3 regions of the Exiguobacterium sp. s125 genome follow, and region 1 is predicted to be linked to each of the others. Evidence: predicted binding sites of a transcription regulator. Region 1 holds the regulator's gene; each other region holds the start of a gene.
What was found. The regulator LexA, encoded in region 1, represses DNA repair genes until DNA is damaged. The targets are predictions, from matches to a motif close to CGAACATATGTTCG.
Positions count from the first base shown of each region.

Region 2: the regulator LexA is predicted to act here: its motif matches at 1,501-1,514, upstream of KNQ05_RS14665 (YolD-like family protein).
Region 3: the regulator LexA is predicted to act here: its motif matches at 1,332-1,345, upstream of addB (helicase-exonuclease AddAB subunit AddB).

Region 1 is NZ_JACSMI010000001.1:1,443,896-1,447,177, reverse strand. Features, by position in the region: gene KNQ05_RS07390 (MIP/aquaporin family protein) at 1-317, opposite strand, end outside; gene KNQ05_RS07385 (metal-binding protein) at 496-969, opposite strand; gene lexA (transcriptional repressor LexA) at 1,000-1,614, opposite strand; gene yneA (cell division suppressor protein YneA) at 1,821-2,108, shown strand; gene KNQ05_RS07370 (YneB family resolvase-like protein) at 2,155-2,808, shown strand; gene KNQ05_RS07365 (DUF896 domain-containing protein) at 2,922-3,158, shown strand.
Region 2 is NZ_JACSMI010000008.1:87,521-90,802, reverse strand. Features, by position in the region: gene KNQ05_RS14675 (RrF2 family transcriptional regulator) at 1-175, shown strand, start outside; gene KNQ05_RS14670 (YnfA family protein) at 556-882, shown strand; gene KNQ05_RS14665 (YolD-like family protein) at 1,142-1,477, opposite strand; gene KNQ05_RS14660 (tellurite resistance TerB family protein) at 1,674-2,138, opposite strand; gene KNQ05_RS14655 (hypothetical protein) at 2,152-2,637, opposite strand; gene KNQ05_RS14650 (DNA/RNA non-specific endonuclease) at 2,776-3,282, opposite strand, start outside.
Region 3 is NZ_JACSMI010000002.1:65,214-68,495, reverse strand. Features, by position in the region: gene addB (helicase-exonuclease AddAB subunit AddB) at 1-1,282, opposite strand, end outside; gene KNQ05_RS08060 (truncated hemoglobin) at 1,421-1,801, shown strand; gene KNQ05_RS08055 (hypothetical protein) at 1,861-2,199, shown strand; gene KNQ05_RS08050 (hypothetical protein) at 2,272-2,682, opposite strand; gene KNQ05_RS08045 (competence protein ComK) at 2,803-3,276, opposite strand.

The sequences.
Region 1 (3,282 bases):
TGTTTCATGTAATGAAGCCAAACGAGTACTGCGCCAAGGAATGCTCCGACAAGTTGAGCAGCGATATAGATAGGTACATCTGCCCACGATAAGTCAGAATTGAGCGCGAGCGACAAAGTAACCGCTGGGTTCAAGTGGGCACCACTGGATGCCGCGACGTAAACACCGGTCATAACGGCGAGACCCCAAGCGAGCGTGATGACAATCCAGCCACCATTTTCAGACTTGGTTTTCTTCAGAACGACACCGGCGACGACGCCATCCCCGAGTAGGATGAGAATCAATGTTCCCATCATCTCACTGATAAAATTACTCATGCAAAAACCCTCCCTTTGGATTAAAGCGAATAATGCCTTTCTATTTAAACCTAACCCGAATTGATAACGTTTTCAATACAAATAATTGAAATATAAGAATCGAAATTTTCATTATTTAGGTTTAAAAAAAATAGAATTGGATAATAAAAAGACTTTTTCCATGATTGAATGGAAAAAGTCAGGATCGACGTTTTTTTCGTTTCTTTTTAGGGCGGAACCAACTACTCGTATGATCAAGGATGATATGAATCGTACTTGCGGTCATCACACCGATAATAAAAGCAGGCATGACGTCAATCAATGAGTCGACCGTGCTTGCTTGGATGATTTCACTATAGAAGGCTAAAAAGAGGAGCGGAATCAATAAAGCGGCACTGTAGAGTAGGCGGATGACATCTCCGATGATTAAGCCATGCGACCAGATGGAGCGGTGCGGCATAATTTTGACGTATGGCATCCAAAGGACACGCAAAGGGCCAAAACGATAGTAAGGTTCCGATTTTAAGTCTAAGTCGGGCGAAAGCCATAAGGTCCCGACGGCGATTCCGACAGCGGTCGGGAGCCAATCCGTTTGGTTCGTTGCGACCGAATAAACAACATATCCCGTGAGGGCAACGGAGTTGACCGTATCATGTACATTTCCAGAAGGCATGAAAAAAGACCAGCTCAGCTGGTCCCTCTCTTAGTGAATCGTCCGGTAAACGCCGATGACCTTGCCAAGAATCGACACGTTATCGAAATACATCGGGTCCATCGAGTCATTTTCTGGTTGAAGACGTACCTGTTGATCTTCTAAGAAGAACCGTTTGACTGTCGCTTCGCTATCTTCGGTCATCGCAACGACAATCTCCCCGTTTTCTGCTGTGTTTTGTTGACGCACGATAACACGATCGCCATCAAGAATACCTGCATTAATCATCGATTCGCCATCAATCGTCAACATAAAGACGGTTTCATTTCCTACATAATGTGCAGGGAGTGGGAAATGCTCTTCTATGTTTTCAATCGCAGTGATCGGAAGTCCGGCAGTTACCTTGCCGATAACGGGGACATGGACGATCGCTTCGTTGATTTCTTCAGGTTTATCAAGCAATATTTCAATCGCGCGTGGTTTCGTCGGGTCACGGCGAATCAGTCCACGTTTTTCTAGACGATCCAAATGACCGTGTACCGTTGAGCTTGAAGCAAGACCAACAGCTTCACCGATTTCGCGAACTGAAGGTGGATAGCCCTTTAACTTCACTTCAGCGATGATGTAGTCAAGGATTTCTTGTTGACGTTTAGACATTTTCCGCATACGAATTGCCACCTCTTTCCGGATTGGTTTTTTTAGGATTTAGGAATATATGTTTCTAGAATTACTATAACATAGAACAAATGAGCGTACAAACAATTGTTCGATGTTTTTGTATTGACCGAACACTGGTTCTGTGTTTATTATAGATTATGCGAACAATTGTTCCGAGAACATTTATTCTAATAACCTATTTGGAGGGATTCATGATGATTCATTCTATTCGTACTCATGCCTTTTCAATTCTGTTTTATACGCTCAGTTTTGCTTTCATTCTTTTTCTTTTAACACCACGACCGGATGAAAAGGTCCACCAATTACTCACGGCGTCAGTCACGGTCGATGAGAACGTAACGGTCGAACAAGTTGCAGAAGTCTACAATGATGGTTCGATGACGAACCAGGAATACATCGACTGGCTGATCAAGAACAATGAGCTCGAAACAAAACATGTCATTTCGAAAGACAAAATCGTTGTACCAATCGCACAACAATGACAGAATATAAAAGTTGTTGAATGAACGAACAGGGGTGTGAGGTACGATGAAAGTAGTAATCTACTGTCGCGTCTCGACGGAAAAAGAAGCACAAGAGAGCTCACTGGAGCGGCAAAGAGCAGAACTGTCGGGACTCGCTTTAACAAAAGGATTTGAAATCATAGATATCATCGTCGAAAAAGAAAGTGGCTATGATGTAGAGCGAGAAGGGATGTTGACCGTTCTTGATTATGTAACGCGTCATCTGGTGGAAGCGGTGCTCGTGACGGACGATACACGAATCGGACGAGGAAACGCCAAAATCGCGATTTTGCATACGCTCAAAAAACATGATGTCCAGTTGATGACGATGGAGTCAGACGGTGAATACCAACTGGCGGATGCGGAAGCAATGGTCCTCGAAATCGTTTCACTCGTTGAGGAATACCAGCGTAAGCTCCACAATGCAAAAATTGCACGCGGCATGAGACGGGCTGTCGATAATGGTTTTAGACCCGAACAAAATCTCAATCGCCAAGGCGAGAATGCCGGCCGCAGTCGAAAGGAAGTCCCGATTGAAGAAATCGTTCGATTACGTGAACTTGGTTTGACGTTTGCTGACATCGCGACGACCTTACGCGGCATGGGGCATGATATTTCGAAAGCGACGGTCAACCGGCGTTATCTTGAATATAAAGAAGTTGTCCAGTCTTATGAATGAAAGCAGGTGTTGTGTCATCTTGACGCGACAAACTTGCTTTTTTTTTTCGGGTCTTTTACAGTAAGGTTACTATTAAAGTGCTCCGCGTTGAGTCAAAGAGAAAGAGGGATATTATGTTATCACAAGAACAACTCGATCGAATTAATGAACTTGCCAATAAATCAAAAGTCGAACCGTTAACGGAAGCTGAGACGGCGGAACAAAAAGAATTAAGAACGGCCTATTTAGAAGCATTTCGTGGTTCGTTCAAAAATCAAATGATGGGCATCAAAATCGTTGATGAAGAAGGAACGGATGTTACGCCTGAAAAATTGAAGCAAGCACAAGAAGAAGAACGCAATAAACAGTAAGCAAGTTTTGTATGAACGAAAGCTGCGTCGCTCAATCCGTGAGCGAGGTAGCTTTTTTAATGGGAAAATCAGTAATGTGTATCATGAAAGTTGCTTGAAAAGGGCAATAGAGAGCGCATTCATT
Region 2 (3,282 bases), on a different contig from region 1:
TATCTCGTTAGGTGAAGTCATCCAACTATTTCAGACCGAATGGCATTGGTCAGAAGTCGGTTCCTTCCAGCGACGCATTCAATCACTTCTTCAAGTCCCTTTACAGGAGGCACAGCATTCTTCTTATCTTGTACTGAATCAGATTTCGTTTGCTGATTTATTGAAACAGATGTGATGACGTCAGATAATCGCGTCTGAATTAGCTAAGAGACCTCCAGAATGTCTAGGGGAAAGGCTTATTTGAAATGGAACAGCTGATTCCTCCGAAGAATAAGAGAGTACTTTTCAAGGATGATCCACTCGGGAAGAGGCGCGAAAAAGGATAGCTATCCTCTTCAATTTTATGTGAAATCAAGGTAATGGAAATACAGGAAGGGCTCTTTTGACGATTTTTCGTCATCAGAGCCTTCACTTATGATCTGCATTGTAAAAGGTATGAAGTTGAATAAGCAATAAAGAAAGTGAGTCGAAAATTAAAAGTGACCTACAAGTCGTTAAGGCGTGAACGAGACGATTGACTTAAAAAATAAAGGAACTGACGGAAGGAGACTGAAATTGGGCGTATCACTAATCTTATTTTTTATCGCAGGACTTGCTGAAATCGGTGGAGGCTATTTGATATGGCTTTGGTTACGAGAAGGAAGATCGATACATATGGGAGTAACGGGAGGTATCTTGTTGGCGCTGTATGGCATCATCGCAACACTTCAAACATTTCCGAGCTTTGGGAAGGTGTATGCTGCTTACGGTGGTGTTTTTATCGTCCTCTCTGTGCTCTGGGGATGGGGAATAGACAAGAAAGTACCCGATTTTTATGACTGGGTGGGAGCCTTTATTTGCTTGATCGGTGTAGCGGTCATGCTGTGGTTCCCTAGAGGATAGCATGTCAAGGTAGCGATTCATCTTACGGCGCAGTTGAAATAGTAAAAGAGTGAATAATAGGGAAAAGACGCTAGATCACAGCAATCCACTTCAAAATAAATGACTGGATGAAGTCACTCGTGCATTCGTCAAGCTTCATTAGAAAAGCGACGCATGCACGATGAACTTAAAACAAAACGCTATCGTGATGCAAAAAGACGCCGTATCATCCTTCGTGCATGCTGACTATATGAAGACACGCACGACTGATGATCACATTTCATCCTAACATTTGAACGCTTACTATTTGCTTGAACGCGACGATCTCGACGTCGAGGTTGCGTTTGACGAGATGGACCTCCTCTCGCACGTAATCGAGCTTCTCGACGAAGGCATCGAAACGATGCGTCAAGGGACCATTCATCGCCGTCACCGTGACGATGTCTCCGCTGAAGATGGCGTCGTTCAAGGCGTTCTCGATCGTTCCATCGATTGGTTCCTCCGTATCCTCGAACTTGAAATGATGGACCTCCTGGTAATAGCGTTTCAGCAATCCTTTATGTTCAGGCATCAGGAACGGAATCCATTTCTTATTGCCCCGATCTTCATAACTCATCTAAAGCACCCCTTTTCATAATAAGAACGTTTGTTCTTATTATGTTCCGCGGAACTATGTTCTTCAATCAATTTCTTAGAACAATACATCAATGATGTTTGTTAGTTGAAAAAATAGGAGCTTTAAGTTTTCAAAGCAAAAAACGTCTAACAATCGAATGAGCGATTGTTAGACGTTGAGATAAAAGATGTATAGCTTAATTTTTAAATACAGAACGGTCGTTTTTCATCGCAATAACTTTGAAGATTGGAGCAAATTCTTGTTCTGTTACTCCGAATGCTGTCATGAATTTATTAAACATGGCTTGTTCTTCTCGCTCTGCTTCTCCATCAGATAGCGAAGAGTCCACTAGATTAGCAAGAATACAGAGTTTTTGCTCATGATTTAATACTGGTGCAGCCTCTGCCAAGAATGTATCGATAGAATTACGATCAAAGTATTTAAATACTTTTTCCATTAAATCATCATTGTTATCACCAATACGAATTGTGCCTTTCTTACTCTTTCCACCTAGCACAGCTAGTAGTTGACCAATCTCTTCGTTATCGAACTCTCCATCTGAAGCCATCATGTAGACAAGCGATGTTGCGAATGCAAAATGAGGGTGCATGCCTTGTTTACTTTTTGTACTGTCACCTTTAAACATATCAAATAATCCCATTACAATTGCCTCCTTAGTTGTTTTGATTCGCCGCGTATCTCAACTGTTCTACAAGTGAATCGAGTCGACTTACAGTAACGTCACGAATCGTAAGTTTTTTACTCCCAAATCCTTTTTTATGTGTCAGATAAATTATTCCTTCGTTTACACCAAACGGATTAATTGGAATTGGAATGATATCAAAATCTACTTCTTTAATTTTAGCAAACGGAATCTTTTCAATTGTCCCACTTGGCATGATCGAACCTTTATGAATAGAGAGAACTACATCTGTTTCTGTCATTAGAAGAAAGCCATACTTAGTTAAAGATGGTTGAACACCTTCTAACGCATAAAAAAGCTGATCGGACTTAAATTCTTTTCTCAATGCCTTTAATGTGATTTCGATGTAAGATCGTTCGATTTTTGGTAACTTCATTTTTAAGTCTTCTAGCGTACTCAAACTAATTGGAAAAGTACTATTTTCTAACTGGTTGTTAATTGCATCTAATTTACCCATTTAAAAACTCCTTAACATGATTATATTGTAAATTTTATCATGTATTTTGAAGATAAAACAGATAAAAACTGAACTGTTATATAAATAAGTAATACAAAAAGACAAGTGCAAGATGCACTTGTCCCAAGGATCAATTGTTCATTCTCCGACCATTCCGTCATGGTCGTTGTCCCGCATATATTGATACAACCAGTGCTTCTCCGTGATTGGCATCGCAAAGCCTGCGTCCTTCGCTTCCTGGATCGTCACTTGACCATTGCCGTCGGTATCGACGCGCGAGACGTCTTCGGTCGCTGCAGTATTAGGAGCTGATTTCGATGTTGGTTCTTTTTTCGTCTCCTTTTTCTTCGTCAGACCAAGTGCAGCATTTGTCTCGTCTGGATTACCGTTCTTGAACCGGTCGACGACGGTATTCCCGCGGACCGTATACGTATACTGATACGCAGATGGAATCATCGTCGACGTATTCGGATAGGTGATCTGCACTTCAAAGTTCGTTGCGCCACCCGCCTTGCGGATGACGTCCTCCATGTACGCCTGATCACCATGACGATTCAGTGTACTGTCCTGCGGAGTGATGTTGTAAGCGTTCGAGACGCCACCGAGCGAGTCGGCGATGATATGTCCTTCATCGAGGTCTGCGCG
Region 3 (3,282 bases), on a different contig from region 1:
ACATCGTGCCTTTAATGCCACGTTCTAAGACAAACGTCTCTAATCGATCAAGCGCGAGCCGTTGATCATCTGCCGGGAGTGGCATCAATTCCGTTTTCAGCAGACGAAAGACTGCTTCTTCACGGTAACCGGCGACGACGAGCTCTAAAGCAGACTGAATCAATTCAACAATCGGATGATGAATCATCGTTTCCCGCTTATCAAGGAAATACGGAATATCATAGAGCTGAAACGCACGTTCTAAATGATCCGCATACGGTTCAAGATGTCGTACGATAAAAGCAATTTCATTGAACCGGTAACCATGCTGGCGCACGAGTTGGATTGCCTGGCGGACAGCGGCTTCCGTTTCAACTTGGCGATTGACGGCAGCTGTCACCGTGACCCCGTCCACTTCATGATCGACAGGAGGATAGGCAGGACTCATCAATGATTGTTCTAATGTTTGCAGTCCTTCCGACTTGAACTTAATCGTCCGTTCATAATGGACCTCTTCATGCTCGAGCTGTCGGTCTTGCATCTGTTCGAGCAATTGCATATAACAACGTTGGGAGACCCCAAACTCCGTCTGTTTCGCATAGGGATCGCTCACATCGATTGTAAAGCTGATATGCACTTCTTTTGCTAGTTCCATCAATTTAAGCAACACCTGTTGTTCCTGTAACGAAAACTCATAGAAACCATCAATAAAGAATTGTGTATTACCAAGACCTGCTGTCGGTAACAAGTCGAGTAACGTTGTATAGTAATCATCTGCATGAAGCGCTTTATCCACGATGCGTTCTGAGAACCGCTCATAAATCAGAGCTAAATCATTTAGTTTCGGCGAGCGTTCCGGAGAAAGTCCGCTAATTTGACGTAACATGTCTGGAGCGACGAGCGAACGTTTGAACGTAGCAATCAGTTCATCAAGCCCCTTGTAAAACCCGGGCATATTCTTTGTCCGTTTGAAAATCTTTAACTCATTTTCAACTTCTTCGACGACTTGACGTAATAACAACTGTGTCCCTGTCTCGTCTAAAAACGGAATCGCCTGATTGCCATGATCCCGCATGATATGAAAAGCAAAGCGCCGCAAACTCATGACTTCCATCCGTACTAATCCAGATAGGCGGGCATCCGTCGCAATTCGACGTTCCATCTCAAATGACATTTGATCGGGGACGATAAAATAAATCGGCTCTCCAAGTGGTCGCTCCTCGAGCTCATTGATTACAGTCTCTATTAATTTTGTGGTTTTTCCGGTTCCGGCACGACCGAGGTGCATATGATTCATGGTCATCAGTTCCTCCCTTAGCTCGTTTTTGTATACGTCATTATCTCATAAAACACGAACAAACGTCCGTTTTTGAAGCTATATTTTTCTACTTATTTTTGCTACACTGAAGCCAATTAAAATTAGTTAGACAGGAGGAATACCATGCTATATGATGACATCGGAAAACAACCGATGCTTGAACAGCTAGTCGCTCGCTTTTATCAACTTGTTTATGCCGACCCCATACTTCGTCCGATTTTTCCTGATGATCGTCAACGTGTCGAGCAGGCGCAAGTTATTTTTTTGACACACTTAACAGGTGGTCCACGCCAATATGAGTTAGATGATTCGCGGACGAATTTAGCGATGATTCACCGACTCTTACCAATTGAACAGCAACACGCCTTTCGCTGGATGGAGTTGATGGAAGTGGCCATCTATGAGACAATTTCCAATCGAGCTGTAGCTGAACGTTTGATGGAGCGCTTACGAATTGGTGCATTAAACGTCTTACGGATTTGTGAGGCTCATCAGGAACCGTGAGGGATTTTTCTTTCTCATCTGTCCATTTCCATGTAAAATGAAAGATGGAGGCGATAATTATGACTGAAGAACAAGATAAGAAACCTGATTTAGTGAAATCGGCACTCGAACAAGCAGAGGCGAAAACTGCAGAGGAACCGGTTGAAGAAGAAAAGTCTGACGAGCAAAAGAAACTCGAACATATTAAAGGGCTCGTCACATTAGAGCGCGGTTCTGATTACTTCCGTGTCGTCTTTTATGATGACCACAAGCATTTGATTTTCAAGGAACTCGATTATGATCGTGTCGAATTCGTTGGTCGCTTCTATAATGATAGTTTTGACGCGACGAATTTGAAACAGCTCGAAGAAATTGCAGAGAAAGCACTCTCAACTTCGATTCGAAAACGTTTCCTTTAAGATAGGTTATGTATAGAGAAAGCCGCGTCCCTGGATTAAATGAGGGACGCGGCTTTTTTCTTATACGCTTGTTTATTCACTCTCGGGAGTGTTTCTTTTTTTGCGACGAAGTACATATGCGAGTACCCCTCCGGCAACGGCAAGCCCTGTCGCCGCTAAAACGGGAATCAATACTTTCTTCGAAGATAATTTTTGCTTCACTTGCTCTAAGCGAGATTCTGTTACTTCTTTTTGCGCAATCGATGTGCGGCGGTTAATCGTCATATGTTTTGATGCATCTGTGACGACTACTCGCTTTGTCACCCAACGTCGATTTCCTGCCTCGTCGACGATGAGTTGGCGTGTTCGCTTAATATCTTTAATTCGTTTGCCGGGCGTGTTTTCTGGACGGACGATCCGTGAACTAATAAAACGGCGTCCTCCATTAACACCGAAGCCCGGCTGTAATTTTCTACGGTTTAACCATTCATATGATTCATTCATCGTGTAGCGACCAGATCGGTCGCTTCACCTCCCCTTCAATGCGCATTCAGTTTCTACTCAAGTTCATTTCGCTCTCATTGGTAACGTTTCCTGTTAGAGTGTTCCACTTTTCTGCACTTGTTAAACGTGTTCATGTCCCGTTCCCTGGAAGCGTCGTTGCATTTCGTAAGCTAATTCTAGGGTTTTAATCCGCTGTCGTTCAATACTATAGGCAGATGCGGCCGTATCAATCCGCTGTCCTGTTTGAAACTCGACTTGCACCTTTCCGCCACTCTTCTTAACGGTCTTCATTTGTTTAAAGTTAATCCAGATGCACTCCGCCTTTTCTTTAGCTGTCGTCGGAAAGAAGATGGTTTGTGCTTGCCAATCAATTAAAACCGGCGTTTTTCGGTTTGGTCCTAAGATATGTCGTGCTGCTTCAATTCTTCCTCGCATCGAAGAACCAAAATACAAACATGATTCTTCAATCAGTTTGATCGGATGTCCTTCGAGCACAAGTTCCGACCGTTCTTTAATAAGTAGTGTTTGCGGTTCCCCGTATTGACCGTACTGAGGAATAAGAGCTAACGTTTCTTCCGTGATGTTATGTGGCATCCTACT